2 regions of the Listeria grayi genome follow, and region 2 is predicted to be linked to the other one. Evidence: a T-box and tRNA genes for the amino acid it is inferred to sense, from the RefSeq annotation. Region 2 holds a T-box; the other holds one or more tRNA genes.

Region 1 (4,391 bases), 740 kb from region 2:
CAGGGGCAAGTGTTTATTCGGCAAGTGAGATTGCCAGAGAAGAGTTCCCTGATTATCAAGTCGAAGAACGGAGTGCGGTTTCGATCGGACGCAGACTCCAAGATCCGCTAGCAGAATTAGTCAAGATCGATCCTAAATCTGTCGGTGTTGGGCAATATCAGCACGACGTCTCACAGAAAGAGCTGAACGATACCCTTACGTTCGTTGTGGAAACAGCAGTAAACCAAGTTGGCGTAAATGTAAATACCGCATCTGCTTCTTTATTACAGTACGTTGCTGGACTTAATAAAACAGTTGCTGGGAATATTCGTAAATACCGCGAAGAAAACGGTGGCTTCCATTCCCGTGCCGAATTGAAAAAAGTACCACGACTAGGAGCGAAATCTTATGAACAAAGTGTCGGTTTCCTCCGTATTTTAGAGGGTAAAAATCCGCTTGATAAAACAGCGATCCACCCGGAAAGTTATGATGCTGCAAAAGCATTACTTCAAGAAGCAGGTCTTGGCTTAGAGGAGATCGGCACAGAAAAAGCAAAAACCGCTTTACAAGCGATCGATGCTGCAGCCGTTACTGATAAACTCCAAGTCGGCAAAGAGACGATTCAAGACATCATCGCCAGCTTGATTGCTCCCGGGCGCGATCTGCGTGAGGAATTGGCGATGCCGTTGCTCAAAAAAGACATCGTGAAAATGGAAGATCTAAAACCAGGAATGGAATTGCAGGGAACTGTCAGAAACGTTGTGGATTTTGGGGCTTTCGTCGATATTGGCGTAAAACAAGACGGTTTAGTCCACATTTCCAAATTAAGCAAACAATTTATCAAGAACCCAATGGATGTCGTTTCAGTAGGCGATATCGTTACTGTTTGGGTCGAAGAAGTCGACTTGAATAAAAACCGGATCGCATTGACTCGCTTAGCACCAGAAGGCAAAGCGAAGTGATGACGAATACGGAACTGCAGCGACACATGGAAGCCGTGTCGCTGCAGTTTTTCAAGCGTCCCTTTACGCATCAAGCCCGCTTCAATGCCAGACTGCGAACGACCGGCGGCAGATATCTGCTCGCTTCTCACGCGATCGAAATGAATCCCAAATATCTAAATGCCTATGGTCTAGACTATTTTACAGCAATCATGCGCCATGAACTTTGCCACTATCATCTTCATTTAGAAGGTAAAGGCTATCAACACCGCGATACCGATTTTCGGCAACTTTTGAAAGAAGTAGACGCACCACGTTTCTGCCATGCCTTGCCGGAAGAGAAAGCGGGACATCTTTATCAATGCCTGACTTGTAAGCAGAAGATTTTTCGTCAAAGACGATTTGATGTGAAAAAATATCGCTGTGGTAATTGCGGAGGGAAATGGAAATATTTACAAGAAACCACTATTAAGCCTTCTTGAAACACTTGCTTTTTATTCTTGAAATCTTTATAATAAAAAAAGTCAGAGCAAAAGCGCTGATAGCGATTATTCCACAGTAGCTCAGTTGGTAGAGCAATCGGCTGTTAACCGATCGGTCGTAGGTTCGAGTCCTACCTGTGGAGTCCTTTTTGGGAAAAATGTCGTTTTGGGGAAGTACTCAAGTGGCTGAAGAGGCGCCCCTGCTAAGGGTGTAGGTCGAGAAATCGGCGCGAGGGTTCAAATCCCTCCTTCTCCGTCCTAAAAAAGATTATCTATTTACGAATAGATAATCTTTTTTTATACAGAAAAAGCCCTTTTTTCACCAATTTTGTTAAAAAAGCTCAGGAATTCACTAAATTCATTTAAAATCGATAACATTACGTAAAATACTTGTAATAAACTGAATTTTCGTGTTAAGGTTGTAGTATAAGCCCGAATAGGTAGGTGATAGGGATGGCAAAAGATTTCTCAGAAGATGAAGTCGTTTATGGCGAAACATGGGGGCTCGTGCATCGCGGCGTTTTGGAAGATACCGACATTGAAAGAATGAAAGCGTTACGAGATAAAGTAGTCGGTAAAGAAGGAATAGCAATTACTACACTGAAGCCGATCGGCAGAGTGGAAATTGAAGGAGAAGAGTACGAAGCACGTCTCAAAAGCGGCTATTTAGATAGAGGCTCTGCTATCAAAGCAATTGCTATCGATTTCGGCTATGTATTAGTTACAAAATTAAATTAAAGGAGGAACAAATATGATTTTAACAGCACCGCTCATTATTACTGTAATACTCGTTATCATCGTTTTACTTATTTTCTTCAGTCTGGTCCCAGTAGGATTATGGATCAGCGCACTATCTGCTCGTGTACGGGTGGGACTTGGAACATTGATCGGGATGCGTCTTAGACGAGTTGTCCCTTCTCGTGTCGTAAAACCACTTATCAAGGCAGTAAAAGCCGGATTAGACTTAGAAGTAAACCAATTAGAAAGCCACTATTTAGCTGGTGGGGATGTAGATAATACGGTGGACGCGTTGATTGCTGCTCACCGTGCCAATATCGAATTGGATTTCAGCCGCGCAGCAGCGATCGATCTAGCTGGTCGTGACGTTTTGGAAGCTGTCCAAACTTCCGTTACACCAAAAGTCATTCGCACACCAGAATTTACAGGTGTTGCTCAAAATGGGGTAGAAGTAAAAGTAATCACACAAATCACTGTTCAATCCAATATTGAACGTATCGTCGGTGGTGCTGGAGAAGATACAGTCATCGCGCGTGTCGGGGAAGCCGTTGTTTCTACTGTCGGTGAAACCGCCGAACATACCGATGTATTAGAAAATCCGAACAGCATCTCTAAAAATGTCCAAGAGCAAGGTCTTGGAGACGGTACCGCTTATACGATCCTTTCGATCGACATCGCAGAAATGCGTATCGGTGATAACATCAAGGCGAAACTGGATATCGAAAAAGCCAACGCCGATATGGAAGTTGCTCAAGCAGCGGCTTCAAAACGTAAAGCAGAAGCGATCGCGTTGGAACAAGAAAACCGTGCGGCAGTTGTTGCAGCGGAAGCAGAAGTTCCACAAGCACTTGCTGAAGCACTTCGCAATGGTAAATTAGGCGTAATGGATTACTACAAAATGGAGAACGTCCAAGCTGACACAAGCATGCGCGAATCCATTGCAGATGATGAGTAAAATCCTGGTTAATCAGAAAGAAGGCGATCTGGATTGTCTGAATTATTAGATCTAGCAGGAAACGGCTGGCAGATTGTTATTATCATTATCGCGGTCATCAGCTACGTTGTATCCGCTGCGAACAAAACGAAAGATAAGAAACCTGCCGCACATCAGCAGGCGAAAAAGAACAATACTGCTCGCAGTAAAGCCAACCAGGCTGCTGCACGAAAACAAGCAACGAAACGACCAACTATACAAACAATGACACGTAAACAAGAAAAGTTGTTAAAAGACATACGTCAAGAATCAGACGTGATGACAAGGCCAGGTCGAACTGCTGCAAGCAAAAGCAAAAATGTTCTTCGTCAAGAGTTTGGTTCTTCTAAAAAGCTGAAACGAGCAATGATCTTAAAAGAAGTTTTAGATAAGCCGGTATCTCTGCGTAAATAAGTTCAACAATCATAACAGTAAAAACACTGAAAAAATGGTATGTTTCTTTTTGCTCAAAAAAAGGAAACAACCAAGTAGGTGTTTTTACTGTTATTTTTAACATTTAAACTAGGAGGGAGGGGAGACCCAAGATGAAAAAGCCCAGCATACCGCTGCTGATACAAATTTTCACTGCTATCAACCAAACCAATATAACAGTTGGAGCGCTCACTTTTGAGAATACCAATCAAAGCAGTCTGGATGATTATACTAAAAATGATTTGCTCTACGCCGTTTATTGGCTGGAGTTCAACGGTTATATTTTGCGGCAGGATTCATCGGCTACCCTCAGCAAAAAATACCGGATATCCCCTCAAGGGAAGATCCTACTAGCAGATATCCTTAACGAAAATATCCGCAGCAGTGAAGATTTACCAAATTGAGATCATAAATTTACAAACCTGGCTTTTGGTAATGAGGACAAAGAATGTTAAAATAGTAGTATAATGTTGTTCAAGGCAAACGGAAAAGGAGAATAGTTGTGGCTAGTTTTATCAATAAAGATAAGCGGCAAATTGAATTTGACCCCTACCAACTACCAATTGTTGCCTTGCCCGAAGTAGTTGCTGTTAATTTTAAACCGTTCACGTCAAATGCGATCATGATACGCATCGCGGATGTAGATAAAGACTTCAAACCATTGCGTGATAAAAGTCGTTACATCGATGTACTTCCTATTCATTTTAATGACATCAATGAAGGCGATGATTACTGGGGGTTGAGCGATAAAGAAAAAGCAGATATGGTGTTGTTCAGCAGCATGCATGTCAAAGTGATCTACGACTTTGTCGATAAATATGCAGATGCCGAGCAGATCGTAGTCCA
Region 2 (4,391 bases):
CTTCTAACCTTATGTTCTTCCCTTTTTAGCCATAAATTACGCAGTTTTTCGGTCATTTATATTTTTTTCTATAAAAAAATCTCTAAAAACCAGAAAATATCATCTGGTTTTTAGAGATTACACGTTTACTATTCCAGTTTATCCAAAGGTAACCAGCCAGCAGTTCCCTCTTCTGTGACGCACCATGCCCAGCCGTTAAGCTCTCGATTGCTTTCGACCTTATCGCCGGCCTCCACATTCAGCTCGCGTGCCGAGTAATCGGCATTCACCGTACCCGTGTGACCGTCGCCATCGCGTTCGATCAACTGGTCAGGAACCCATCCTTCTTTATCGCTAGCTTTTACTTTGCAAAAAAACCAGCCCGGATACTCCGAATCTTCTCGCCCTATCCGGATAGCCTCGTTTTTATTCACAAATAAAGGATCTGGGAAATTACTCGTATGTTTCGTTTTTACAGTCCAATATTTATTCATAAATGCCTCCTGCTTTACTTACCTGTTGCAGCATCCCAGTCAGCCAAGAATTTATCGATTCCTGAATCTGTTAGTGGGTGTTTCAGCATTTGTTCAAACACTTTATAAGGAACAGTCGCAATGTCTGCGCCTGCTTTCGCACATTCAATTACATGGATCGGATGACGAACACTTGCAGAGATGATTTCTGTTTTGATATCGTGTACAGCGAAAATTTCTGCGATATCACGAATCAATTCTAGACCATCTTGACCAATGTCATCTAATCTTCCTAAGAAAGGAGAAACATAAGACGCACCAGCACGAGCTGCTAACAACGCTTGCGCAGCAGAGAATACTAGTGTTACGTTTGTTTTGATTCCTTCAGCAGTTAAAATTTTAACAGCTGCCATTCCTTCACCAGTCATTGGAATCTTTACAACGATATTCGGATGGATCTTTGCAATTTCGCGGCCTTCTTCTACCATTTTGTCCGCTTCTAAACTAACAACTTCTCCACTTACAGGACCATCTACGATCGAAGTGATTTCTTGGATTACCTCGTTAAAATCACGACCTTCTTTAGCAACTAAAGACGGATTAGTAGTTACACCCGCGATAAATCCCATTCGATTTGCTTTCTTGATTTCTTCTACATTTGCAGTATCAATAAAAAACTTCATGATATGTCCTCCTTTTGATCTACGCTTTCATTACAGTGCTATTATAACGCAACCCTTGCAAATTAGCATGTCAAACGCTTATGAAATTCCGAACAATCTTTATTTCCCAGGAAATAAAAAAACTCGGCAGGAAATCCCGCCAAGTCCTTATTTTTCTAATGGAGCTTCGATTTTGGTAATACCACCCATATAGCTTTGCAAAGCTGTTGGGATTCTGATCGAACCATCTTCTTCTTGATAATTTTCTAAAATCGCAGCAACGGTTCTTCCAATTGCTAATCCAGAGCCATTCACTGTATGCACATATTCAGGTTTCCCTTTTGCTTCTCTACGGAAGCGAATACCTGCCCGACGTGCTTGAAATGCTTCAAAATTACTGCAAGAAGAGATTTCTCGATAGCTGTCATAACTAGGGATCCAAACTTCAATATCATATTTCTTCGCTGCCGTAAACCCTAAATCAGCTGTACACATGCTAAGTACACGATATGGTAATTCCAAGCGTCTTAACACTTCTTCTGCATTGTCTGTTAATTTTTCTAAGGCCTCATACGAGTCTTCCGGTTTCACAAATTGAACTAATTCTACTTTGTTGAATTGGTGCTGACGAATCAAGCCTCTAGTATCTCTCCCCGCCGAACCTGCTTCCGAGCGGAAACAAGCACTAAATGCCGTATATTTCCTAGGCAAGTCTTTCGCTTGGAAAATTTCATCGCGGTGTAGATTCGTCACCGGAACTTCTGCTGTTGGGATCAAGAAGTAATCTTCTTTTTCCACCAAAAAGGCATCTTCTTCAAACTTCGGTAATTGACCCGTACCTGTCATGCTGACCCGATTTACCATGTAGGGTGGCAAGATTTCATCATAGCCATGCTCGTCCGCATGCAGATCCATCATGAAGTTAAGCAAAGCACGTTCTAACCGAGCACCTAACTTTTTGTAAAAAACAAAACGGCTTCCCGTTACTTTAGCAGCACGTTCGAAATCTAAAATATCTAGATCAGTCCCCAGATCCCAATGTGCTTTTGGCTCAAATGTAAAATCTCTTACTTCTCCCCACTTGCGAATCTCTACATTGTCATCTTCCGTTTCCCCAATCGGTGTCGACTCATGCGGGATATTTGGAATCGACAATAGAATACGTTGCAATTTTTCATCGATGTTTTTCAATTCTAAGTCCAAAGTTTTGATACGATCCCCAACAATACGCATTTCTTCGATTTTGGCATCTGCATCTTGCTTTTCACGTTTTAAAGCTGCAATTTCTTGGGACACTTCATTTCTTTGCCCCTTCAGCGATTCCGTTTCTACTAAGAGTGTCCGGCGACGCTTGTCTAACTCACCAAACTTCTCAAAATCCGCTAGATTTTCTCCACGATGAGCTAGCTTTTCTTTCACTTCGTCAAAATTATTTCGTAATACTTTAATATCTAACATTCAGCTCTCCTCCTCCTCAAAAATAAAAAACTCCCGCACCTTCTCCAAAAATTATAATTGGAGAAGGGACGGAAGTAGACCGCGTTGCCACCCTAATTGAGATGCTTAAAACACATCTCCAGCTTCATTATAAGATTTAACGGACCTCGACCGAACTAGTTTACTGCTAAATTTCGACTAGTTTGCTCCAAGATGGATTCCCTATTATACTAACATCGGTTTTCACCAACCACCGACTCTCTACGGATAGCCATAAAAGGTACTATTTCTTATCTACGCTTTTCGTTATTTTATTACGTTTATTTTATCGTATTTGCTATTGTTTGACAAGTTATTATTGTATAAACGCTCTTAATTTGCTATAAAAGAAGGAAGTATACTTATTAAGGAGGCGGTCCACTTGTTGCTCTTAATCGATCATCATGATTCATTTACTTATAATCTTTATCAATATTTTCTTGAGTTGGATGCGCCTGTGAAAGTCATTCGCGTGGATGAGCTGGCTGGATTGGAAGACACGCCTTCCGCTTTGATACTATCACCAGGACCAGGTCATCCTGCTGAAGCTGAAGCGACATTGAGGCTATTAAAAACCTACCATCAGAAAATACCTATTCTAGGAATCTGTTTAGGTCATCAGATCATAGCGCATTTTTTTGGTGCTACTGTGAAAAAAAGCCCTTATCCTGTTCATGGAAAATCCTATCCTATTACCCACACTGGAGAAAATATATTCCATAAGATTCCTTCCCCTTATACGGTTACCCGCTACCATTCTTTGGCTGTTTCACGTGAAACATTAGGCAGTTCGTTGAAAGTGACAGCTGAAACTGCCGACGGTATCATCATGGGGATCTCGCATAGGGAACTTCCAATCTTTGGCGTCCAATTTCATCCAGAAGCTATTTTGAGTGAATATGGACACGCATTATTGCAAAATTTTTTAACACTTGTAAAGGATGTGCCAAATCGTGAATCGTCTACAATTTGATTTTGAAGATAAGCAGTTGGCTTTTGAGACCCCCTTAACCGTTTACGAAACAAGTGATCTCGAAAAAGTCACTTCTGTCATGCAAGCAGTGGAAGCCAAAATCGCTGCCGGCTACTATGCCGCTGGATTTGTAAGTTATGAAGCTGCACCTGCTTTTGATTCTCATCTTGCGGTTAAAAGCCCTTCCGGCTCACTACCACTTATTTGGTTCGGAATTTATGAAAAACCTATAACACCATCCATGAAGAATAGCAAAACGTCGTCCGATATACCATTTCATTGGCAGAGTGATACGGATCTCACTGCGTATCAAAATGCGTTGCAAAGCATCAAAGAAGAAATCGCACGTGGCAATACCTATCAGACCAATTATACGGTTCGCTTAAATAGCCCCGCAGAAAGCGCTGCTGACTACACTTCGTTTTACGAAAAGCTTTTACAAAATGGGAAGGCAACCTATAGTGCTTCACTTTGCACCGATTCTTTTCAAATTCTTTCTGCTTCTCCAGAATTATTTTTCAAATGGGAAAAGGATCGAATCACTACTCGGCCGATGAAAGGCACGATCCATCGCGGTGCTTCTGCTCAGGAAGATAGAGAACTACGAGATTGGCTGGGAAATGATGCGAAAAATCGGGCGGAGAATACCATGATCGTCGATTTACTGAGAAATGACCTTGGCAAAATCGCTGTGCCCGGAAGCGTCCAAGTGGAAGCTCTATGCCAGCTTGAGCCTTATCCGACCACTTGGCAAATGACTTCTACGATCACAGCACAAACCGCTCCTCAGACATCACTCGTAGACGTTTTTCAAGCACTATTCCCCTG

What was found. A T-box is a leader RNA that pairs with one kind of tRNA and senses whether it is charged. The one in region 2 lies ahead of serS (serine--tRNA ligase), so its partner is inferred to be a tRNA-Ser.
Region 1: it has a tRNA-Ser gene. The T-box ahead of serS (serine--tRNA ligase) is inferred to sense a tRNA for this amino acid. The anticodon was not compared.

What each region holds. Positions count from the first base shown of each region.
Region 1 is NZ_LR134483.1:1,960,628-1,965,018, reverse strand. It holds gene EL241_RS09555 (Tex family protein) at 1-941, shown strand, start outside; gene EL241_RS09550 (SprT family protein) at 941-1,402, shown strand; tRNA gene EL241_RS09545 (tRNA-Asn) at 1,473-1,545, shown strand; tRNA gene EL241_RS09540 (tRNA-Ser) at 1,571-1,658, shown strand; gene EL241_RS09535 (NfeD family protein) at 1,856-2,140, shown strand; gene floA (flotillin-like protein FloA) at 2,154-3,095, shown strand; gene EL241_RS09525 (hypothetical protein) at 3,129-3,527, shown strand; gene EL241_RS09520 (DUF3116 family protein) at 3,659-3,949, shown strand; gene EL241_RS09515 (dual specificity protein phosphatase family protein) at 4,048-4,391, shown strand, end outside.
Region 2 is NZ_LR134483.1:2,703,824-2,708,214, forward strand. It holds gene EL241_RS13355 (hypothetical protein) at 129-473, opposite strand; gene fsa (fructose-6-phosphate aldolase) at 488-1,135, opposite strand; gene serS (serine--tRNA ligase) at 1,283-2,572, opposite strand; T-box leader at 2,634-2,857, opposite strand; gene EL241_RS13370 (anthranilate synthase component II) at 2,973-3,563, shown strand; gene pabB (aminodeoxychorismate synthase component I) at 3,544-4,391, shown strand, end outside.